DNA from 3 places in the Kitasatospora sp. NPDC004745 genome. Region 3 is predicted to be linked to each of the others. Evidence: riboswitches for the same ligand, from Rfam matches in the RefSeq annotation. Region 3 holds a riboswitch; each other region holds the start of a gene.

Region 1 (7,758 bases), on a different contig from region 3:
ACAGTGACGACCGGAGCGGCGGGAGAGGCGCCGACGGGTCCCTGATCTGTAGCCATGGGCAGGACACTCCTAAGCGGTTGAGCCTGGCGAAGGGAGCTCCGGTGGGAACTTCCTTGATCGGAACCCACCTGTCGGCGGGTTCGATTCTGTAAGGTGGAGACTAGTTTCCGCGATACAGAATTTCAACGGTTTGTTGATGTGATCGCCGGGACTCTACTCCTCCCCGACAGCGAAGGGAACGCCGGTGGTTGCGACCCCCGACACAGCATCGACGACGGGCACCGACCGCGCGAGCGGCGGCGTGCAGTCCGTCGAGCGCGCCTTCCAGCTCCTGGAGGCGCTGGCCGACTCCGGCGGTGTCGCCACGCTCAGCGAGCTCTCCACCAGCTCCGGCCTGCCGATGCCGACCATCCACCGCCTGGTTCGTACCCTCGTCCAGCAGGGCTATGTGCGCCAGGACACCACGCGCCGCTACACCCTCGGCCCCCGGCTGATCCGCCTCGGCGAGACGGCCGGCCGCCTGCTCGGCAGCTGGGCCCGCCCCTACCTGGCCGAACTCATGGAGGCCACCGGCGAGACCGCCAACCTGGCGGTGCTGGAGGGCGGCGAGGTGGTCTACGTCGGGCAGGTGCAGTCGCGGCGATCGATGCGGATGTTCACCGAGGTCGGCCGGCGGGTGCAGCCGCACTGCACCGGCGTCGGCAAGGCGTTGCTCGCCCAGCTGCCCGAGGAGGAGGCGCGCGCGGTGCTCGGCCCCAACCCGCTGCCCGCGCACACCGAGTACACCGTCACCGACCCGCAGGAGCTGCTGGAGCAGCTCGCCGAGGCGCGCGAGCGCGGCTACGTGGTCGACGACCAGGAGCAGGAGATCGGCGTGCGCTGCATCGCGCTCGCCGTACCGGGCGCGCCCACGCCCACCGCGCTCTCCGTCTCCGGCCCCGAGGCCCGGATCCGCGCGCTGGAGGAGCAGGCCGGCGCCTCCGCGCTCGTCCCGGTGATGCACCACATCGCGGCCCGGCTGGGGCAGGTCCTGGCTCCCTGACCGGACCATGTGCCCCGCCCGGCGCGCCGGAGGCCGGGCGGACGGACCCCTGGTGCGCCGCAGGCCGGACGGCACCCCGGTGCGCCGGAGGTCCGACGGGCCGACTTCCGGTGCACCGGTGCGCCCGTCCAGGCGAACGGCTGGCGGGTTGTCCGGGCCCCCGGCGGCCGCCCCGCCACCCTGGGTGCGGGCGCGGCGCGCGACGGCGCGGGCCGCCGGAGCGCAAGGGCACGGGTGAGTCGCGATGGAACGCAGGAGCACGGGGCGTCGGGGATCCGGCGGGGTCGGTGGGGCCGGGCTGGTCGCCGTGGTGGCGGCGGGTTGCGCGGTGGCGGTGCTGGCCGCCGGGCCGTCCTGGGCGCTGCGCCGCCCCGAGCCGCGGCCGGTGGTGGACGTCGGCGCGGCCCTGGTCAAGCCCTCGAACTCCGACCTGGAGGTGGTCCGGATCGACCCGGACCCCGCTCCGCCCGGTGGCAGCACGACGATCCACGCATTCGTCGGGAACGGCGGCCCCGACACCACCGCCTCGCCGTTCACCGTCGTGGTCACCCTGCCGGAGGGGGTCACCCCCGAGGAGCCGTTCTTCCCCGAGGACTGCGAGGTGTTCCAGAACGGCCACCGGGTGCGCTGCGTCTTCCCCGCGGGGCTGAAGTCGGGGCGCAGCGCGACCGCGCTCGTCCCGGTCCGTCTCTCCCCCGACCTCCCGCTCGGCACCCTCCAGGGCGGCTGGGTCGCGGTGCGCGGCGCGGACGACAAGGACGAGACCAACAACCGGAAGCCGTTCGAGATCAGGGTGGTCGAGACGACCAACGACTGAGCCGGTACGCCCGAGCGCCCGGGGCCGAGTGGTCGGCCCCGGGCGCTCGGGCGTCAGCAGCCGGGAACGGGCTGCCGGCGGTGATCACGTGAGCCGTCGGGCCCGAGCGGCTGGGCCCGACGGCTCACGCGTCAGCGGTAGACCCGGACGTAGTCCGCGGCCATGCTGAGCGGCGTGGTCCCCTGCGGCGCCGGGTGGTACTGCCCCGCGCACACCGAGAGGTTGAGGATCAGGTACGCCGACCAGTTGGCGCCGACGCCCTTGCCGTCCGAGAAGACCTTGACGCCGTTGACGTACCAGTCGACCGAGTTGGCGCCGTAGTAGGTGCCGATCGTCACCCACTGGTCCTTCGCGACGGCACCGGCGTCGGTGTAGTACTTGGCGTTGCCGGGGTTGACGTGGTTGGTCAGCTCCAGCAGGTTCGGGTTGTCGGGGTGGTACTCGAAGGAGTCGATCTCCCCGTTGCCGTTCTTCCAGGTCCACAGGGCCGGCCAGGCACCGGAACCGGACGGCAGCTTGACCCGGGTCTCGGCGTAGTCGCCGGTCTTGACCTGGAAGCCCTCGCTGGAGCCCTCGGTGGTCAGGAAGCCCGCGTTCCAGGCCTGCTTGCCGTTCTCCAGGGTGGTGCCGCTCGGCGCGGCCGTGAAGGTGGCGACCCCGTTGGCGACGCTGACGTTGTTCTTGTTCAGCAGGTCGAGCTTGTTGTCGTCCGGGTTGTGGTTCCCGTACCTGTAGGCGGTGCTCTTGTCACCGACCCAGCGCGAGCCCCAGGTGATCGAGCTGTTGAACTCGTCGGACCAGGTCAGCGCCTTGCCCGCGACCGGGGAGGCCGGGGTGCCCGCCGAGGGGCTCGCCGTGGCACCGGGGGTGCTGGTGGGGGACGGCGTCGGGGTGGCGGTGGGGGTCGCGGTGGGAGCCGGGGTCGGGGTCGCCGTGCCGGAGACCACCAGCTGCTGCGAGGGCAGGTTGTGCCAGGCGCCGCCGAGGTCCTGCCAGAAGCCGAACTGGCTGTACGTCCCGGCCGGCAGCGCGCGGGCACCGCTGGTGAAGGACAGCCCGCTCGGGCAGATCTGCACGTTGGAGAGGTTGCCGGGGAAGTCCAGGTTGGTGCCGCGCGCGTCGCGCACGCCCACACCCACCGTCTTCGCGGTGACGCAGGCCGAGGAGTGGACGGTCAGCGAGGCGGTGGCGGCCTTGTTGGCGACCATCGTCGCGGGGGCCAGCCGGTCCTGGGTGACGGTCGGGGTGGTGGCGGCGTGGGCGGCGACGGTCGCCGGGAGGCCCAGCAGACCGGCACCGCTGACGGCGACCGCCCCGGTGGCGGCGAGGGCGGCGAAGCGGCCCCGGTGGGCCGGGCGGGCGTGGCGCGGCGTGCGGCGCCGGAGGGCAGGCTGGTGCATGGGGTGTCCTCTGCGACGCCTGCGAGGTGAGCTGTCGGGTTCGGGCTGCAGTTGCCCGGCCGCCGGTGGGAGCGGCTTCACCCCTAGCCGCGACCCGCACGCGGGAGAGCGTGCGGGCCGGGCGCTGACCTTGGTTCCCCCGCTCCCGTCCACTGTGGTCCTCGGTTGCCCGCCGGCGGGTGGACGGGACTCGGCGTCCCGGCGGCGGGGTCCGCGTGGCGGACGGCCGTTGCAGGCTAGGCAGACCGTCCGTGAACGGACAACTCTGCCGGGCGGGTTGTCGCGCAGCTCACAGTGGTGTCGATCAACGACGCTGCGTGGCGGTCGAGTTGATCATCCCCTCGGCCGAGCCGGGCGTCCATTCGACTCCCGGCCTGCGCCGCCGGCGCCCGGCGACCGGAGGACGGCTCGCCGGTGCCGCCGAGGGACGTCCGGCGGGCGCCCGCCCGGTGCGCCCTCCGGCGCGGCCGACTCCCCCGGCCGCGCCCGGCACAACTGCACCCGCCGGGCTCGCCCGGTCGGATAAATTGGAGGTCCGACATCTTCCGCAGTGCACAAGACCCCACGGACCACCCGTGCGCACCCCACCGGGAACGAGGTACCGCCCCACCATGACCGCGCCCCTGCCCGCCTTCGCCGGCCGCACCTACCTCTTCCGGGCCGACAACGGCGCGGCCTTCCGCAACGCCTACTCGGCCGACGGCACGCGGCTGCGCTGGGAGGGCCTCGGCGAGTCCGCGGGCCAGTGGGAGGACGTGCGGCTGCACGTCGCCGAGGTGGCGCCGGAGATCTACTTCGTCAGCTGGACGGAGCAGAGCGGGATCACCGTCAGCCACGTGATGGACCTCGGCAGGCTGACGGTCCGCGCCTTCTGGACATTCGAGGGCGAGGGCGGCCGGGTGGGCGAGCTGCACACCGGGACCCTGGAGCGGGTGGCCTGACCGATCGGTCCGGGCGGTCCGGCCGGGGGCCGCTGCGGTCCGGGGCCGTTGCGGTCCGGAGCCGTTGCGGTCAGGGGTCGGTCGGGCCTGGGCCGGGCTCGGGCCTGGGCCGGTCGGACCGGGGCTCAGACGGTCTGGTTGGGCACCTTGAGGTGCTGGGACAGCCACTCGAGCGAGGAGGGCAGCAGCGCGCTCCACGTCTCGAAGTTGTGGCCGCCGTTCTCCAGCATGCTGTAGGACACCTTCATCGGGTCCTTCACCGCGTCGACGAAGGCCTCGGTCTCGCGCCGGTAGTCGCCGTCGCCCTTCTTGGTGCCGGCGAGGAGCACGGACACCTTCGGCTGCGGCAGGTTCTTCAGCCGCCACAACAGGTTCGCCTCGTTGCGGCGCTGGCTGCTGCCGCCGAACAGGTCCCCCGTGGTCGGGTCGTCCGCCGCGTCGTAGTAGGCGGAGAGCGCGACGGCCGTCGGGAAGACGTCGGGGTGGCGCATGGCCAGCTTGAGCGCGCAGTAGCCACCGGTGGAGTTGCCCATGAAGGCCCAGGCCTGTGGGTCCGCGGAGACCCGGTAGCTCGCCTGGATCGCCGAGGGGACGTCCTTGGTGAAGTACGTGTCGGACTGCGCGCCGCCCGGGATGTCCTCGCACTCGGTGTCCTGCGGCAGGGCGGGCGAGGGGCGCACCAGGACCATGACGGTCGGCTGCATCCGGCCCTCCTGGAGCAGCTTGAGCGCCGCGCCGGGGTAGTTGAAGCGCGTGATCAGGTTCTCGGCGATCCCCGGGAACCCGGTGCTCACGATCACCGCCGGGAACTGCTTCTGCGCGTACTCCGGCTGGAAGTACTGCGGCGGCAGGTAGACGTAGCCCTCGGTGGAGAGGCGGCTGACCGCGCCGTCGATCCGCACCTTGCGGATCTCCCCCGACTGGGCGGGCTCGCGGCCCATCGCGCCGCCGCCCTTGACGGAGGCGTGGCCGATCGTCTCCACGAGCAGGCGCCCGGAGGCGTCCGCCTTGTTGTGAATGACCACCGGTCCGGTGTCGCCGGTGCCCAGCAGGTCGTCCCAACTGCTGTAGAAAGCGAAGTAGTTGTTGGCCACCAGGCCGAGCGCGGCGAGCACCGCGAGCTGGGTCGCGAGCAGTGCGCCGATCCTCCCCAGGACCGCCTGCCAGGTCGCTCTCGCGAGTCTGGGCCAGAGCCAGACCGTGCCGGCCATCATCACGACGGCGATCAATACGGTCAGCGCCAACACCTTGTGGCTCGTCAGACCCATGTCCTGCTTGCTCCCACGCCTCGAACTCCAGTCCCCTCCGCTGGGGACATCCGAGGAGGTCACCCCGGTTCCCCCCGCCGGGGCGCGAGGATCAACCCTAGCGTCCGGCTGGGAGAAGGCTGACGACGGCTGGGAGGTCACGGGGAGTCTGCTGGTCGTTTCCGGGTGACAGATGACAGGTGACAGAGTTTGAAATCTGTTATCTGTTATCTGTCGTCTGAAATCTGTCAGCTGTCAGCTGTTGACACCACGTGGGCGGACCGGGCCGGCGGGATGGCGGACGACGGCCACGGCCCGGCGCCGACCGTCGCCGCCCTACCGACACGCCGGCCACGCACCCCCTACCCTGAGCGTGCATCAGGTCGAGACGGACCGACACGGAAGGCGACCCATGGGCGGCTGGACGGACGACATCCGGGCACGGGTGCGGGAGCCCCGGATCTGGTACGTGGCGACCACCGGGGCGGACGGAGCCCCGCACGTCACGCCGATGTGGGTGGACCTGGCGGGCGACCGGGTGTTCTTCAACACCACCGTCGGGCGGGTCAAGGAGCGCAACCTCCGCCACGACCCCCGGCTCTGCCTCTCCCACGCCGATCCGGACGACCCGTACGACCGCGTCCAGATCCACGGCCGGGCCGTGGAGTTCGTGACCGGCGAGGCGGCGGACCGCCAGCTGGACCGCCTGGCCCGGAAGTACCTCGGCTCGGAGCGCTACGAGTGGGGCGTGCCGGGCGAACGGCGCGTCACCGTGTTCGTCGAGCCCACCCGGATCCGCCGGGTCGTGGGGGTCGAACCACTGCCGGCCGCCGCCCGCCGGAGCGACTGACACGCCGGAGCGGGCCGGCGGGGGGTTCGGGGGTGTAGCGGCGCCGGGGCGGAGCCACGCCCCCGGGGGCTTCAGGACACCCGTTCCCAGAGCCGCAAACCGGCCGTGAGCTCCCGCATGCAGCGCGCGCCGAGGTGCTGCGGGGAGTCCGGGCCGGTGGCGGGCGCGTCGGAGGAGGCCCACTGCTCCAGGGCCACCCGGATCGCCGCGGTCGCGGCGGCGGCGGCCAGCCGGATCTCCAGCGGATCGGTGCCCGCCGGGCAGCGCTCGGCGAGGACGGCGCGCAGCCGCGCCTCGGAGTCGGCGTGGACGCGCTGCCAGGTGCCGTCCAGCCGCGGGTCGCGCAGCAGGCTGCGGGTCCACCGCATCATCTCGGCGCCCGCCTCGTCGACCGGCGTCAGCGACACCGCCGCCGCACTCTCCAGCGCCTCGCGCAGCGGCAGTCCGGCCGGGCTCTCGGCGAGCCGGTCGACCCACTGCCGTCCGCCCGCCGCGAGCAGCGGGGCCACGGCGTCCTCCTTGACCGAGAAGTACCGGTAGAAGGTGCGCAGCGAGATCCCCGCGGCGAGGGCGATCTCCTCGGCGGTGGTGGCCTCCGCCCCCTTGTCGGCGAAGAGCGCGGCGGCGGTGCGGGCGATGTCGAGCCGGGTGGCGTCACGGCGGCGCTGGGTGAGGGTCGGGCGTCCGGTCACGAGGGTCAGCCTACGCGGGACTGCGCCAGGTCGGCACGCCCTGGCCACATGGCTCGACAAGCCTTATTGGCACGTTATGCCACCTAGGCGTACCGTGTCCCTTGAGGTCGAGAGACCACGAACGAACGGAGTACCACCATGGAGCGCTTCAGCGGACGGAACGTCCTGATCACCGGCGGCGGCTCAGGCATCGGCCAGGCGACCGTGCACCGGATCCTCGCCGAGGGCGGACGGGTCGTCGCCGTCGACGTCGACGAGGACGGCCTGAAGAGGACCCTGGACCGCGCCACCACCGACGGGGTCGCGGACCGGCTGACCATCCAGGTCCTGGACATCTCGGACGAGCCGGCCGTCGTCACCGGCGTGGCCGCGGCGGTCGCCGGCCTCGGCGGGCTGGACGTCCTGGTGAACGCGGCGGGCATCCTCCGCTCCTCGCACACCCACGAGACCACCCTGGACTTCTGGAACCGGCTCCTCGCGGTCAACCTCACCGGCACCTTCCTGATGACCCGCGAGGCGCTCCCCGCCCTGCTCGCGGGCGGCAAGGGCGTGGTGGTCAACTTCAGCTCCACCTCGGCGAGCTTCGCCCACCCCTACATGGCCGCGTACGCCGCCACCAAGGGCGGCATCCAGTCCTTCACGCACGCCATCGCCGCCGAGTACGCCAAGCAGGGGCTGCGGGCGGTCTGCGTCGCTCCGGGCAGCATCGACAGCGGCATGACCAACGACCCCGGCCTGCCCTCCGACGCCGACTTCAGCCTGCTGGCCA
Region 2 (7,758 bases), on a different contig from region 3:
CGGCAAGGTCGTCTGGGCCCTGTTCGAGGCGGAGCCGCTCGTCGGCTCCGAACTCGGTGGACGGCACCGGCGCTCGGCCTAGGGCCGGGCGGCGCGCGGCCGGCCGCCGACGGCACCGGGAGGACGGCACCCCGGGCCGCGCGGACCGGCGCGACGAACCGGGCGCGACCTCCTTACCGGCCCCGGCACGCCCCGCGGGCCGATCGGCCGCGGCGATCCGCCGAAGAGGCCGTGCGACACATTCCCGTGCAGTTCGGGCCGCGTGTTCCGGCGCCGGCGGCACGGCGGAATTCCGGTGGAACACCGCTCGCGGCGGAATCCGGGCGGGCACCCCCGCGCCATTACCGGAAAGCGCACCGGAAAAGACAAAGGCCGTCGTGGTGTCAGCACCCACGACGGCCCCCCGATGGCGATGCGGCGGCCGGTCAGACCGCCAGGTGGTCGAACTCCCCGTCCTTGGCCCCCAGCAGCAGGGCGGCGATCTCGGCACGGGTGTAGATGAGCGCCGGACCTTCCGGGAAACGCGAGTTGCGCATCGCCACATCGCCCCCCGGCAGGGCCGCGAACTCGACGCAGTTCCCCTGGGAGTTGCTGTGCAGGCTCTTCTGCCAGACCACCCCCTTGAGGTCGGCGGCCGCCATCCCGTTGTAGGTGTCGTACGAGCCGTGCGTGTCCTGCGAGTCGTGCATAGAAATCTCCCGAAGAGCTCCGGAGTGGTCGTCCAGCGCGGCGCCCCCGGCACCCGCCGAACGAACGGACCGGCCCCGTACCGGCCCGGAACAACGCCTCACTTGACGCGATGATAGCTGCAGTGCACGTGCATCAGCACGGGACGTTGCAGGTGCACGATGCTTTTCACCGGCGGCCCCGAACTCTTCACGGACCCTTTTCCTGACGGTACGTAAACGGACATAGCCGACTGAATCGACGAAGTCCCGATAACCGGCCGTGAGCGGACCCCCGCTGAATGTTGATCTTCGAATGCCGGGAGTCGCACTCCTGTGACCCTCCGTCAGACGCATCGGACAGCACCTCCGTGCTGTGAGACATCTCACGCACCGCACGTGCAACGCGCAGCCCCGTCCGGGACGTCACGGCAACCACCGGAGCCCTTCCGGGGGTTGGGTGAGATATGTCCGCATTGCTGTGGATCCGCCCGGATCGGCACACGTCGCGCACCGCGCGCGCACCGCGGCCGCGCGGAACCCGAACGGCAGCCGACTGCAGGCCCGACCGGCCGATGTCCTACGATCTCCGGCATGAGCACCGCAGCCATCCCGGGCGCGCCACTGCCCGTCCGCACTCCAGGCTCCCGTGCGCGGGGGCGCCACCGCCGTCCCGAGCGCCCCGAGATTCCGACCGGCGCCCCGGCCCTGGTGCTGGCCGTGCCCGCGACCGCAGGGCCCGAGTCCCGCTCGGTCGTCGAGGAACTGCTGTCGATCGTCCGCAGCGAGCAGGCCGGCGTCCGCACCGCGGTCGGCTACCTCCCCGGTGGGAACACCGAGGCCGACGACAGCGAGGACCGCACCGTCGCCGAGCTCCTGGCCATGGCCGCCGAGGCCGGCCTGCCGGCGCCCGTCGTGGTCCCGCTGGTCCCCGGCCCGCACGGCTTCCTGACCGAACTCCACGCCCTCGCAGCGGAGTACGGCGCGTCCGTCACCGACGTGCTCGGCCCGCACCCGCTGCTCGCCGAGGCCGTCCACGTGCGCCTGTCCGAGGCCGGGCTGGCCCGCGCCGACCGGGCCAGGCTGTTCGCCATCGCGACCGCCGCGGACGGCGTGGTCCTGACCACCGTCGGCGGCGAGGAGGCCGCCGCGGCGGCCGGCATCACCGGCGTACTGCTGGCGGCCCGGCTGGCCGTCCCGGTCATCCCCGCCGCGCTCGACGTGCCCGGCTCGGTGGCCGCGGCCGTCAACCACCTCAAGGAGACCGGCTCCCTGCGCCCCGCGCTGGCCCCGCTGGTGATCGGCCCGGAGGCCGACTCCGAGCTGCTCGCGACGGCCGCCGAGGAGACGGGCTGCCCGTCCGCCGCTCCGCTGGGCGCCTACCCGACGGTCGGCCAGCTGATCGCCTCGACCTACCTGGCCGCGCTGCCGGCGCCCTCCCCGGAGGAGCTGGCCCAGGCCGAGGCGGAGGCCGCCGCGGAGGCCGCTGAGGGCACCCACGGCGCCCACGCCGCCGCCGGGGGGCCCGAGGAGTAGTAGCGGGACACCACGCGCACCGAAGGGCCCGGAACGGCTTCGTTCCGGGCCCTTCCGGCTTGCCCCGTACGGGAGTTAAGGCGTGAATAGGCGCGATGTCCGTTCTGTTGATGTTTGATCGGTTCTGCCCGGGGCGCGGGCCGGCGGCCGGGAATCGGCCGCGCCTCCCGCATCGCGGACGCACCCGATCACACCCCGACGCGTCGTCAGCCGTTTCCTGAGGCGCGGCCAGTTGTGCGCACCCGTAGCGCCGTTGCGGGAAAACGATCATTTCGGATCATGACGGACAGCGGAAACGATCATTCTCGCCAAACCGTGATGTGCATCACAGTGTTTGCGGTTTGAACTTAAGTCTGCTTAACGTGCTCCCCGTTCGTGACCACACGGACCCAGTTCATCCGCAACGCCGAGTCCTGCCGTCGGGTGCCCTGGAAGCGCGAAAACGCACCACGGCAGGAGCGGGGGACCCACAGGTAAGTCGCCCCGGACCGTTCCCAGGAACGGTTCAGGGCTAGGGGTGAAGCCGCGTCCACAGCGCGGCCGGGCAACTCCAGCCCGAATCCGACAGCTCACCTCGCAGGCGTGGGAGAGGACCACGTCTTCATGCTGCCCACCAACGGCACCCGTCTGTCCAGCCGCACCCGCCGCGTCATCGCCGCCATCGGCGTCGCGGGCGTCGGCCTCACGATCCCCTGCCTCACCACCGGCACCGCCTCCGCCGCCTCCGTCGCGACCTGGGACAAGGTCGCCCAGTGCGAGAGCAGCGGCAACTGGAGCATCAACACCGGCAACGGCTTCTACGGCGGCCTGCAGTTCACCTCCAGCACCTGGGCCGCCTTCGGCGGCACCGCGTACGCCCCGCAGGCGAACCTGGCCACCAAGGACCAGCAGATCGCCGTCGCCGAGAAGGTCCTCGCCTCGCAGGGCCCCGGCGCCTGGCCGGTCTGCTCGGTCCAGGCCGGCCTGACCAAGGGCGGCGCCCCGGCCGCCGTCGACACCTCCGCGGGCTCCACCGCCGGTGCGACGGCCGCCAAGCCCGCCCCGGCCGCCAAGCCCGCGCAGACCCCCGCCCCGGCCGCCAAGCCGGCCGCGCCGGCCCAGGAGCAGACCTCCGGCGACTCCGCCAAGAGCACCTGGACCCAGAAGCACCAGGAGCAGGCCCAGGGCGGCGCCCAGGCCGAGAGCGACGACTACACCGTCGTGGCCGGCGACTGGCTGTCCTCCATCGCCGACAAGCACAACATCGACGGCGGCTGGCAGCGGCTCTACGAGCTCAACCGCGGCACCCTGACCGACGGCCCGAACACCATCTACCCGGGCCAGCACCTGTCCTTCAAGGACGCCGGCCAGGGCCGGCAGGCGGCCACCGCGACCAAGTCCGGCTCGGACTTCAGCTGGTTCGACCGTTCGAAGAAGTCCGGCCAGACCACCGACGGCGGTGCCGTGAACGCCAAGCCGGCCGCGCAGACCCAGGCCCCGGCCGCCCAGGCCCCGGCCCAGGCCGCCACCGGCAGCATGGCCGCCGCGGTCTCCTTCGCCGAGTCGAAGGTCGGCCAGGCCTACGTCTACGGCGGCACCGGCAACGGCGGCTGGGACTGCTCCGGCCTGACCCAGGCCGCGCTGCGCGCCGCGGGCGTCTCCATCCCGCGCGTGGCCGCGGACCAGGCCGCCGCCAGCACCCACGTCTCGCTGGACAACCTGCAGCCGGGCGACCTGCTGTTCTGGTCCAACAACGGCCAGGACTCCGGCGTCTACCACGTCGCGATCTACGTCGGCGGCGGCAAGTACGTCGAGGCCGCCAACCCGAGCTCGGGCGTGCGCGAGCAGACCGTCGCCAACTGGGCCCCGGACTTCGCCGGCCGGGTCTGAGGCACACCGGCGGGCCACGGGCGGCACGGCACAGCCGACGGCTGACGGCTGACGGCTGACGGCTGACGGCGAACAGCTGACAGATTTCAGATTTCAGATTTCAGCCGACAGATTTCATCATCTGAAACCTGTCATCTGTCACCCGCCCCCGTCGCCCGCCGCACGGAACCCCCGGGGGAGAGCCCGATCGCTCTCCCCCGGGGGTTCCGGCGTACCCGCCCTCCGCCGGCCGAAGGTCATGGTCAAAGCCGGCCACACCGGGCATGCTGCTGCTCTGCACCCGAGGAGGAGCCACCATGGCCCAGGTCACCGTCACACTCGACGCCAACCTCGCGATCGACGCGATGCTACTCTCCGGCACCAAGAACCCGCAGGACGCCGTCGAACTGGTCCTGCGGGACTACCTGGCCCGCGGCCGCCGCACCGGGACCCGGACCGGCGACCCCGCCGACGACCGGCGGCTCACCCGCAGCCGCCCCACCGACCAGCAGGGCTGACCCGCCCCACCCGCCGCCGTCCGCGCCACCCCCGCACACGGCACACGGCACCCATGCGAAACGGGCCCCGGGGAGCGGTCGCTCCCCGGGGCCCGTCGGCCGTCCACGGCCCGTCGCTCAGCGCGCGCAGGCCCCCGTCGAGCCCCGCATGACCAGCTCCGGCTGGAACATGAACTCCCCCCGCTGGGCCGCGTTGCCGCCGACCTCCTCCAGCAGCGCGTCCACCGCCGCCGTGGCCATCGCCTCGACCGGCTGGCGGATCGTCGTCAACGGCGGCTCGGTGAAGGCGATCAGCGGCGAGTCGTCGAAGCCGACCACCGACACGTCCTGCGGCACCGACAGCCCGCGCTGGCGCACCGCCCGGATCGCCCCGAGGGCCATCATGTCGCTGCCGCACACGATCGCCGTGCAGCCCTTGTCGAGCAGCGCCCCGGCGGCCGCGTGCCCGCCCTCGACGCTGAACAGGGTGTGGTGGACGAGGTCCTCGGCCTCCTCCGCGCTGCGCCCGAGCACCTCGCGCATCGCCGCCGTGAAGCCCTCGATCTTGCGCAGCACCGGCACGTACCGGCGCTGCCCCACGGCCAACCCGATCCGCTCGTGGCCGAGTTCGGCCAGGTGCTGGACGGCCATCCACATCGCGGCGCGGTCGTCCGGCGAGATGAACGGGGCGGCGATCCGCTCGCTGTAGCCGTTGATCAGGACGAAGGGCACCCCGCGGCCGGCCAGCCGGGCGTACCGGTCGTGGTCGGCGGTGGAGTCGGCGTGCAGCCCGGAGACGAAGACGATGCCCGCCACGCCCCGGTCGACCAGCATCTCCACCAGTTCGTCCTCGGTGGATCCGCCCGGCGTCTGGGTGCACAGCACCGGGGTGTACCCGTGCCGGCTGAGCACCTGCTCGATCACCTGGGCCAGCGCGGGGAAGATCGGGTTGCTCAACTCCGGCGTGATCAGACCGATCAGGCCCGCACTGCGCTGGCGCAGCCGGGTCGGCCGCTCGTAACCGAGCACGTCGAGCGCGGCCAGCACGGTCTGCCGGGTGGCGGCCGAGACGTTCGCCTTGCCGTTGAGTACGCGGGAGACGGTGGCTTCGCTGACCCCCGCCTGCGCCGCGATGTCTGAGAGTCGCGCCGTAGTCACGGTCCCAGAGCCTATTGCAACCACGTCAGACCGCCCACCAGCCGGTGCTGTCCGGTGCGAGCACCGTCTCGCCGCCGTCCACCACCGGGTCCGCCGAGGAGAGCAGCAGCCGCCCGGGCACGGGTATCCGGACCGGCTCGCCGGTGGTGTTCACCGTGCAGACGAAGGCGCCGCGGCGGAACACCAGGGTGCCCTCGGGGCCCTCCAGCCACTCGACCTCCGTCCCGGCGCCCAGGTCGGCCTGGGAGCGGCGGACGGCGAGCGCGCTGCGGTAGAGCTCCAGGGTGGACGTCGGGTCGCCGGTCTGCGCCTCGACGCTGAGCTCGGCCCACTGCACCGGCTGCGGCAGCCAGGAGGGCCCGCCGGCGACCGGGCCGAAGCCGTACGGGGCCTCGGTGCCGGACCACGGGATCGGGACGCGGCAGCCGTCGCGGTAGCCGTCCTGCCCGGCCTGGCGGAAGAAGGACGGGTCCTGGCGCACCTCGTCCGGCAGGTCGGTGACGTCGGGCAGGCCGAGCTCCTCGCCCTGGTAGACGTACGCCGAGCCGGGGAGCGCGAGCATCAGCAGGGTGGCGGCGCGGGCGCGGCGCAGGCCGAGCGCGCGGTCGCCGGCGGTGCGGATCTGGGTGCCGAGGCCCGGCTCGTTGGCGAAGCGGGTGGCGTGCCGGGTGACGTCGTGGTTGGAGAGCACCCAGGTGGTGGGGGCGTCGACCGGGCGCATCGAGTCGAGCGAGACGTCGATCACCTCGCGCAGCGCGGCGGCGTCCCAGTCGGTGCCCAGGTACTGGAAGTTGAAGGCCTGGTGGAGCTCGTCGGGGCGCACGTAGTTGGCGGTGCGCTGGACGGTCGGCGTCCAGGCCTCGGCGACGCCGATCCGCTGGCCCGGGTACTCGTCGAGGATCTTGCGCCAGCTGCGGTAGATCTCGTGCACGCCGTCCTGGTCGAAGAAGGGCATGACGTCGTTGCCCAGCAGCTTGAGCTGGTCGGAGCCGCCGAGGTCGGGCAGGCCGGGGGCCTTGACCAGGCCGTGGGCGACGTCGATGCGGAAGCCGTCCACGCCCATGTCGAGCCAGAACCGCAGGATCGAGCGGAACTCGTCGCCGACGGCCCGGTTCTCCCAGTTGAAGTCGGGCTGCTCGGGCGCGAACAGGTGCAGGTACCAGTCGCCCGGGGTGCCGTCGGGGTTCTCGGTCCGGGTCCAGGCCGGGCCGCCGAAGATGGACTCCCAGTCGTTGGGCGGCAGTTCGCCGTTCTCGCCCTTGCCGGGAAGGAAGTGGTAGCGCTCGCGCAGCGGGGACGCAGGACCCTCGCGCAGGGCGCGCTGGAACCACTCGTGCTGGTCCGAGGAGTGGTTGGGGACGAGGTCGACGATGATCCGCAGCCCCAGCTCGTGGGCGTCCCGGATGAGGGCGTCGGCGTCCAGCAGGGTGCCGAACATCGGGTCCACGGCGCGGTAGTCGGCGACGTCGTAGCCGGCGTCCGCCTGCGGCGAGGCGTAGAACGGCGAGAGCCAGACCGCGTCCACGCCGAGGTCGCGCAGGTACGGCAGGCGGCTGCGGACGCCGGGCAGGTCGCCCATGCCGTCGCCGTTGGAGTCGGCGAAGCTGCGCGGGTACACCTGGTAGATGACCGCGTCCCGCCACCAGTCTCTGGAGGCGCCGCCAGTCGCAGGAGCCGGGGTGGCCGCCTCGTGGGCGGTGGCGTCGGCGGCAGGCCGGGAGGTGTCGGCCAGGTTCTGGGTCATGGACGGTATCCCTTGGGGACTAGAGGAGCGAGGAGCGTTACGACTTGGAGGCACCGGCGGTCAGGCCGGTGACCAGGTGGCGCTGCACCAGGTAGAAGAAGACCGAGGACGGGATGGCGATCAGCACGGCGGTCGCCGCCATGAAGTTCCACTGCGCGTCGTGCTCGCTGACGAAGGTCTGCAGGCCCACGGCCAGCGTGTACTTGTCGGAGCTGAGCATGAAGGTGGAGGCGAAGGCGACCTCGGCCCACGCGGTCAGGAAGGAGTAGAACGCGGCCACCGCCAGGCCCGGGCGGGCGAGCGGCAGGAC
Region 3 (7,758 bases):
CCGGTGCTGGCCGGGCGGTCGGGCACCGGGGCCTAGGACGCCGCAGCCCGGGCGTAGCGGCCCGGGCATGAGGCCCGGGCGTCGGGACCCGGGCACTGAGGCTCGGGCGCCGCGGGCGGGTGGGGCGCGGCCGCGGATCCGGCGGCGTTCCGGCTGACCTCGGCTGTTAGGCTTGCGAAGCGTGAGCGCGAAGCCCCAGATCCCCAATGTCCTGGCCTCCCGGTACGCCTCGGCGACCCTGGCCCAGCTGTGGTCCCCCGAGCACAAGGTGGTCCTCGAGCGCCACCTGTGGCTCGCCGTCCTGAAGGCCCAGCAGGACCTCGGTGTCGAGGTGCCGGCGAACGCCGTCGCCGACTACGAGCGGGTGATCGACCAGGTCGACCTCGGCTCGATCGCCGCCCGTGAGCGGATCACCCGCCACGACGTGAAGGCCCGGATCGAGGAGTTCAGCGAGCTCGCCGGCCACGAGCAGATCCACAAGGGCATGACGTCCCGGGACCTGACCGAGAACGTCGAGCAGCTGCAGGTCCGCCAGTCGCTGGAGCACGTGCGCGACCGCACGGTGGCCGTGCTGGTCCGGCTGGCCCGCCTGGCCGCCGAGCACTCCGAGCTGGTCATGGCCGGCCGCTCGCACAACGTGGCCGCGCAGGCCACCACCCTGGGCAAGCGCTTCGCCTCGATCGCCGACGAGCTGCTGGTCGCCTTCCGCCGCCTGGAGGAGCTGATCGCCCGCTACCCGCTGCGCGGGATCAAGGGCCCGGTCGGCACCGCCCAGGACATGCTGGACCTGCTCGGCGGCGACACCGCGAAGCTGGCCGAGCTGGAGCAGCGGGTCGCCGGCCACCTTGGCTTCGAGAACGTGCTGACCAGCGTCGGCCAGGTCTACCCGCGCTCGCTGGACTTCGAGGTGCTCACCGCCCTCGTCCAGCTGGCCGCCGCGCCGTCCAGCCTGGCCAAGACCATCCGTCTGATGGCCGGCCACGAGCTGGTCACGGAGGGCTTCAAGGAGGGCCAGGTCGGCTCCTCGGCGATGCCGCACAAGATGAACACCCGTTCCTGCGAGCGGGTCAACGGCCTCGCGGTCATCCTGCGCGGCTACGCCTCGATGACCGGCGAGCTGGCCGGCGACCAGTGGAACGAGGGCGACGTCTCCTGCTCCGTGGTGCGCCGGGTCGCGCTGCCGGACGCGTTCTTCGCCTTCGACGGCCTGCTGGAGACCTTCCTGACCGTCCTCGACGAGTTCGGCGCCTTCCCCGCCGTGATCGAGACCGAGCTGGACCGCTACCTGCCGTTCCTCGCCACCACCAAGGTGCTGATGGGTGCGGTGCGGGCGGGCGTCGGCCGGGAGACCGGGCACGAGGTCATCAAGGAGCACGCCGTCGCCTCCGCGCTGGCGATGCGTGCCGGCGCCCGGGAGAACGAGCTGCTGGACCGCCTGGCCGCCGACGAGCGGATCCCGCTGGACCGGGCCGCGCTGGACGCCCTGCTGGCCGACCGGCTCTCCTTCACCGGTGCGGCCGGTGCCCAGGTCGCCGAGGTCGTCCGCCAGGTGGAGGCCGTCGCCGCCGCCTACCCGGAGGCCGCCAAGTACGCGCCGGGCGACATCCTCTGACGTCGCCTCAGCCCGCTGAGGGCCCCGCCGCCGTTCCGGTGGCGGGGCCCTCGTCCGTGTGCACGTGGCCCGGGTCGAGCGGCGGGGTGGTGCCGCAGGTCCACGCGCAGTCCGGCTCGGCGACGGGGTGGTCCTCCGGCGCGAGCACGTTTCCGCGGACGGTGGCGAGGGCGGTCAGCCCACCGGCGCAGAGCAGACCGGCACAGATCAGCATCGCGGTGTGGAAGGCGGAGTCCACCGCGGACGGCACCCGGTAGGCGTCGCCGCTGAGCCCGGCGAGCGCCGGCAGGGCGGCGACCGCGAGCAGACCGGCCGCGCGGGCGGCGGCGTTGTTGACGCCGCTGGCGATGCCCGCGTGCCGCACCTCGACCGCGGCCAGCACCGTCGCGGTCAGCGGCGCCACCAGCAGGGTCATCCCGCAGCCCATCACCGTCACGGCCGGCAGCACGTCGGCCCAGTAGGTGGAGCCGGCGCCGATGCGCAGCATCAGCAGCACCCCGGCGGCGCACAACAGCGGCCCGACGGTCAGCGGGATCCGCGGGCCGATCCGCTTGCCCAGCCGCCCGGCGCGCGCCGAGAACGTGAGCATCAGCACGGTGATCGGGACCAGGGCGAGGCCGGAGACCAGCGGGGAGAAGCCCGAGACGATCTGCAGCTGCACGACCAGCAGGAAGAACACCCCGCTGAACGCCGCGTAGACGCACAGGGTGACCAGGTTCACGGCGGTGAACAGCCGGGAGGAGAAGAGGCCGAGCGGCAGCATCGGCTCGGCGGCGCGGCGTTCGACCGTGAGGAAGGCCGCGCCGAGCACCAGCCCGACCGCTCCGGCGAACCAGACCGCGGGGGAGAGGCCCTCCCCGGCGGCGGTCAACGCGTAGGTGAGCGCACCGAGGGCGAGCGCGGCGAGCAGCGCACCGAGGACGTCGAAGCGACCGGTGGCGCTCTCGTCCCGGCTCTCCGGGACGTGCCGGGCGCCGACCGCGACGACGGCGGCCGCCAGCGGCAGGTTGAGCAGGAAGATCCACCGCCAGCCGGGGCCGTCCACCAGCCAGCCGCCGAGGAACGGGCCGACCGCCGCCGACACGCCGCCGAGCCCCGACCACAGGCCGACCGCCGCCGAGCGGTCCTCCGGGTGGAAGACGGCCTGCAGCATGGCGAGCGAACCGGGGGTGAGCAGCGCGCCGCCGATGCCCTGCACGGCGCGGGCCGCGACCAGCACCTGGATGGTGGGGGCGGCGGCGCAGGCCGCCGAGGCGGCGGCGAACCAGACCACCCCGATCAGGAACACCCGGCGCCGGCCGTACCGGTCGCCGAGCGCGCCGCCGAGCAGGATCAGCCCGGCGAGCGTCAGCAGATAGGCGTTCAGGGTCCATTGCAGGGAGGCGAGGGAGGCACCGAGGTCGGTGCCGATCCGGGGCAGCGCGACGTTCACCACGGTGCCGTCGAGCATCGCCATGCTGGAGCCGAGCACGGTTGCCAGGAGTACCCAGCGTCCCTGCGCGGTGCCCAGGCGCAGGGTGCCGGCCGCGGAGGTGGCCACGGCCCGATCCTGCGCCCCGCGGGGCCCGCGTGACAAGGGTCACCGGGGGGTGTGTCGACGGTGTGCGGTGCGTGAGCGAACGGTCGCGCAGCGGTGGCGGGATCGGCGCAGCGTCGTGGATCAGTGGCGCCGGGTGAATGGATTGTGCACGCACGGTGCAGCCGATCATTCGGAGTGTCACGGCCCCGGCGGGGATGGTTGTCCGTTCAAGAGATCGACATTGCTTCACCCGGACGGATGGGTTTTAGTTCAGCGACCGCCCGGCCAGTCCGGACGGATCCGCCGGGTGGAACGCCGAATCCTGCCGCTGCCCGGTGGTTCGAACTGAACTCTGTACGGCAGGAGCGGGGGACCCACAGGTAAGTCGCCGGACCGGGATCGGCACGCGCTTCGCGTACCGGATCCCAGGGCCGGCTTGGGGTGAAGCCGCGCATGCGGCCGGGCAACTCCAGCCCGAACCCGACAGCTCACCTCGCAGGCGTCGGAGAGGAAACTTCCATGCCTGCTCAGGCTCGTCGTATCGCCCTGCCCCGCGCCGCCCGCATCGGCATCGCCACCGCGGTCACCGGGGTCTCCTTCGCCCTTCCGCTCGTGGCCGCCGTGAGCGCCCAGGCGCACACCGCCCCGGCCGCCCCGGCCGCGCAGAGCTCCACCTGGACCGGCGCCACCAGCGTCGACGCCAAGCCGGCCGCCCCGGCCGCCGCTCCCGTCACCGCCCCGGCCCAGGCCGAGAGCTACCGCGTCGTCAGCGGTGACACCCTGTCGAAGATCGCCGACGCCAAGCACGTCGACGGTGGCTGGCAGGCGCTGTACGAGCACAACCGCTCGGTCGTCGGCGGCAACCCGAACCTGATCTTCCCGGGTCAGCACCTCTCGATCGCCGGCCACGCCGCGCCGTCCGCGGACGCCGCCCCGGCGAAGCCCGCCGCCCCGGCCGCCCCGGCCAAGCCCGCCGCCCCGGCCAAGCCGAAGGCCCAGGTGCAGGCCAAGACCGAGGCCGCCAAGCCGTCCGCCCCGGTCCAGACCCAGGTGCAGACCGCGGCCCCGAAGCCGGCCGCCGCCGTCACCGCCGCCCCGGCCGCCGCCAGCACCTCGGGCTTCGTCGCCCCGCTGGCCAACCCGAAGCTGGGCACCGCCTACGGCGTGGCCGGTTCGATGTGGGCCTCCGGCCACCACACCGGCCAGGACTTCGTCGCCTCCACCGGCACCCCGCTGCGCGCCGTCGCCAACGGCGTCGTGGTGAAGGCCGGCAACGGTGGCGCCTACGGCAACGAGGTCGAGATCAAGCTCGCCGACGGCCACTACGCCGAGTACGCGCACCTCTCCTCGATCGGCGTGTCGATCGGTCAGGCCGTCACCGTCGGCCAGCAGATCGGCCTCTCCGGTGCGACCGGCAACGTGACCGGCCCGCACCTGCACTTCGAGATCCGCACCGGCTCCGAGTACGGCTCGGACATCGACCCGGTCGCCTACCTGCGGGCGCACGGCGTCGCTCTCTGACCCTGACGGGTCGAGGGCCCGGTCCCGCCGGACGGGCCCTTCGGGACTACCGCTGATGCGGGGCGAAACGATCCTCCGGGATGGTCATGTCGGGTGACCGCTCGACCGGGTGATCGCCGCAACGGCGGACATGGGCGCGGGACACGCCCAGGCCGGCCCGGCTCGCGAGACCTCCCTCGCGAGCCGGGCCGGCCGCTGCCGTTTCCGCCGCCGTTCCCGGGGGCGTTCCCGGTGCGTCTCCGCTTCCGGCGCCGGCGCGCGCAACGGGCGGACGGCGCCGGGGGTGTGACGTCGGCCCCGGGGGCGTCCGCCGCCTGCCGCCTGTCGGGTGCCGTTCGCCGGGTGCCGTTCGCCGGGCTGCGGGTTCAGAGCCGGTGGACGGGCAGGCCCTGCTCCGCGGCGTTCAGCAGCTCGTGCACCCGCTGGCCGAACTCCTCGGTGTCGGCGACGGGTTCGGGGAAGACCAGGCGGACGTCGCGGTGGCCGTGCGGGTGGTCCAGGCGCAGCACCAGGCCGTGCCGGTCCAGGGCGAGCGGCCGGACGTCCGGCCGCCCGGCGAGCAGCGCCGGGTCGAGCAGCCGGGTGAGGACGGCGACGGCGTCCGCGTGGTCGTCGGCGAGGTGGGTGAGCAGTGCGGCCTCGTACCGGGCCAGCGGGTCGGGCGCGGCGTGGGCGAGGTCGGCGGCGGTGAGGGCGCCGGTGCCGTACGGGGTGGACAGGACGGCGTGGGCGACGTCCACGCGCAGGTGGACGCTGATGCCGTCGTCGGCGAGGTGGGCCAGGTGCAGCCGGCCGGCCAGGGTGAGGCGGGCGCGGATCCGGTCGCGGACGGCGACGGGGGAGACGTCGGTGACGTCGAGCACGACCGCGAGGCCGTCGGTCTCGCGCGCGGCGGCGGTGGAGAGCGGGGAGCCGAGCGGGGCGCGCAGGCGCAGCCGGGAGCCGTGGACGGAGACCGGGGTGTCCAGGTCGTGGTGCTCGCCGAGGGCGCGGACGGTGAGCGAGGAGGTCGCGGCGAGGAGGCTGTGGACCCGTTCGGCGGTGGTGGGCTCGGGCACCGGGGCGTCGTCGGTGGGCAGACTCATGACGGACCTCCAGTTGGTTAGGTGAGCCTAACCTAATCACCGTGGGAGGGTGTGGCAAGTGCCGCCCCGTCCGCGCCGTCCGAGCGGTGCGCGGAAGGGCCCGGACGCGCGGGGCGTCCGGGCCCTTCCGTCCGGGCGGCGGCGCTCAGCCGATCACGGCCTGGGCGTCGATCTCGACCAGCATCGGCTCCTGCGGCAGCTCGACGAAGACCGTCGTCCGGCAGGGCTTCACCCCGCCGGGCTTCACGTTCTCCTCGATGAACTCCGCGTAGACCTCGTTCATCAGCGGGAAGTCGGCCCGCTGCGTGAGGTAGACCCGGAACATCACCACGTCCTCGATGGTCGCGCCACCGGCCTCGACGATCGCCTTGACGTTCTCCAGCGTGCGCCGGGTCTGGGCCCGCACGTCGCCGCGGTACAGGTACTCGCCGGTCGCCGGGTCCTGCGGGCCCTGGCCGGAGACCTGGAGGATCGGGCCCTTGCGGACGCCCTGGGAGAACGTCCAGGCGGGCGCGGGGGCGCCGTCGGTGCGGATCTCGGTCTTGTCGGTCATCGGCTTCCTCGTGTTCTGGCGGTCGGTCAGGTACGGTCCGGGCGGCCGCAGTCGGCCGAGACGGCGCGGGCGGTGGCGAGCAGCTGCGGGAGGAGGTCCAGCACCTGCTCGTAGGGCAGCACGACGTCCGGGACGGAGATGGACGCGGCGGCGACGACCCGGCCGGTGACGTCCCGGATCGGCGCCGCCACGCAGTTGATGAACGCCTCGTGTTCGGCGTGGTCCTGCGCCCAGCCCTGGGCGGCCACCCGCTCCAGCTCGGCGAGCAGCTCCTCGGGCGTGGTGAGGGTGCGGGCGGTGTGCGGGGTGAAGTCGATCCCGGCGACCACCCGGCGGCGCTCCGGCAGCGGCAGGTCGGCGAGCAGCACCTTGGAGACGGCGGCGCTGTGCAGGGCGGCGCGCAGGCCGATCCGGGAGTACATCCTGACGGGGTGCCGGGAGTCGAACTTGTCGATGTAGACCACCTCGCCGCCCTCGTACGCGGCCAGATGCACGGTCTGGCCGGTGGCGGCGTTCAGCTCGGCCAGGTGCGGGGCGGCGATCCGGCGCACGCCGCGCTGCTCCAGCGCCAGGCCGGAGAGCGCGAACAGGCCGGCGCCCAGGTGGTAGCGGTAGCCCGCGTCGCGGTAGACGAACCGTTCCTCCTCCAGGCTCTGGAGCAGTCGCAGCACGGTCGTCTTGTGGACGCCGAGCACCTCGGCCAGCTGGTCGAGGGAGCGCTCGCCCTCGCCCAGTTCGGCGAGGATGCGCAGGGCGCGGGTGACGGTCTGGCTCATCGTGCTCCGCTCGGAGGGCTCGGGCTGGGATCGCGGCGCGGGCCGGGGGCGCCGAGCGCGTCGCGGACGCCGCACGCGCCGCACGCGCCGGGAACGCGGGACGCGCCGGGAGCGCGGCGCCGGCCGGGGCTGCGGCGGGGGCCGGGATCGCTGCTCATTCTGCCCGTGCCCACCGGGCCGCGCGGGCCGGGCCCGCGGGGACGGCCGGGCCGGAGATGCCCCGTGCGCACACCCGGGTGGCCGCCCAGTCGGCGGGCGAGGCGTCGAGCAGCGCCGCCACCACGGCGGCGGGCGGCAGCTCGGCCTGGTCGCCGTGGGCCGTCAGCGCGCAGGCGGCGCTCAGGTGGCCGAGTCGCAGCCGACGGCGCTGGTCCAGGCCGCGGACGGTGCCGGCCAGGTAGCCCGCGGCGAACGCGTCGCCCGCGCCGGTGGCCTCGACCACCTCGACGGCCAGCGCCGGCTCGGCCACCGCCGTGCCGTCCCGCTCCAGGGCGGTGACGACGCGGGCCGCGTCCTTGACCACGACCGTGGCGGGGGAGGGGAAGCGCCGGCGCAGCGCGGACGGGTCCCCGGTGCCGAAGGCGGCCTCCGCCTCGTCGGCGCCGAGCAGCAGCAGGTCGGCGGCGTCCAGCAGCGGTGGCAGGACGGCCGGGTCGCGGCCGTGCCAGAGCGCGGGGCGCCAGTTGAGGTCG

Evidence for each region. A riboswitch is a leader RNA that binds a small molecule or an ion and turns the genes downstream of it on or off. The one in region 3 is predicted to bind cyclic di-AMP.
Region 1: it holds a riboswitch for cyclic di-AMP, as region 3 does, so the genes downstream of both, ACFYUY_RS02450 (hypothetical protein) here and ACFYUY_RS25165 (peptidoglycan DD-metalloendopeptidase family protein) in region 3, are expected to answer to the same signal.
Region 2: it holds a riboswitch for cyclic di-AMP, as region 3 does, so the genes downstream of both, ACFYUY_RS03375 (transglycosylase family protein) here and ACFYUY_RS25165 (peptidoglycan DD-metalloendopeptidase family protein) in region 3, are expected to answer to the same signal.

The regions. Positions count from the first base shown of each region.
Region 1 covers NZ_JBIALK010000001.1:530,279-538,036, reverse strand. Annotated here, with positions in the region: gene aceB (malate synthase A) at 1-56, opposite strand, end outside; gene ACFYUY_RS02460 (IclR family transcriptional regulator) at 245-1,042, shown strand; gene ACFYUY_RS02455 (hypothetical protein) at 1,287-1,859, shown strand; gene ACFYUY_RS02450 (hypothetical protein) at 1,991-3,259, opposite strand; cyclic di-AMP (ydaO/yuaA leader) riboswitch at 3,268-3,426, opposite strand; gene ACFYUY_RS02445 (MoaF N-terminal domain-containing protein) at 3,871-4,200, shown strand; gene ACFYUY_RS02440 (alpha/beta hydrolase-fold protein) at 4,326-5,468, opposite strand; gene ACFYUY_RS02435 (PPOX class F420-dependent oxidoreductase) at 5,860-6,297, shown strand; gene ACFYUY_RS02430 (TetR/AcrR family transcriptional regulator) at 6,369-6,989, opposite strand; gene ACFYUY_RS02425 (SDR family NAD(P)-dependent oxidoreductase) at 7,128-7,758, shown strand, end outside.
Region 2 covers NZ_JBIALK010000001.1:760,840-768,597, reverse strand. Annotated here, with positions in the region: gene ACFYUY_RS03390 (ATP-binding protein) at 1-82, shown strand, start outside; gene ACFYUY_RS03385 (DUF397 domain-containing protein) at 426-689, opposite strand; gene ACFYUY_RS03380 (hypothetical protein) at 1,260-2,201, shown strand; cyclic di-AMP (ydaO/yuaA leader) riboswitch at 2,598-2,797, shown strand; gene ACFYUY_RS03375 (transglycosylase family protein) at 2,784-4,070, shown strand; gene ACFYUY_RS03370 (hypothetical protein) at 4,367-4,567, shown strand; gene ACFYUY_RS03365 (LacI family DNA-binding transcriptional regulator) at 4,685-5,704, opposite strand; gene ACFYUY_RS03360 (glycoside hydrolase family 13 protein) at 5,730-7,448, opposite strand; gene ACFYUY_RS03355 (sugar ABC transporter permease) at 7,486-7,758, opposite strand, start outside.
Region 3 covers NZ_JBIALK010000017.1:33,304-41,061, forward strand. Annotated here, with positions in the region: gene ACFYUY_RS25150 (MarR family winged helix-turn-helix transcriptional regulator) at 1-36, shown strand, start outside; gene purB (adenylosuccinate lyase) at 182-1,612, shown strand; gene ACFYUY_RS25160 (MFS transporter) at 1,620-3,152, opposite strand; cyclic di-AMP (ydaO/yuaA leader) riboswitch at 3,465-3,648, shown strand; gene ACFYUY_RS25165 (peptidoglycan DD-metalloendopeptidase family protein) at 3,651-4,652, shown strand; gene ACFYUY_RS25170 (DUF2470 domain-containing protein) at 5,018-5,737, opposite strand; gene ACFYUY_RS25175 (RidA family protein) at 5,883-6,290, opposite strand; gene ACFYUY_RS25180 (IclR family transcriptional regulator) at 6,317-7,066, opposite strand; gene ACFYUY_RS25185 (sugar kinase) at 7,221-7,758, opposite strand, start outside.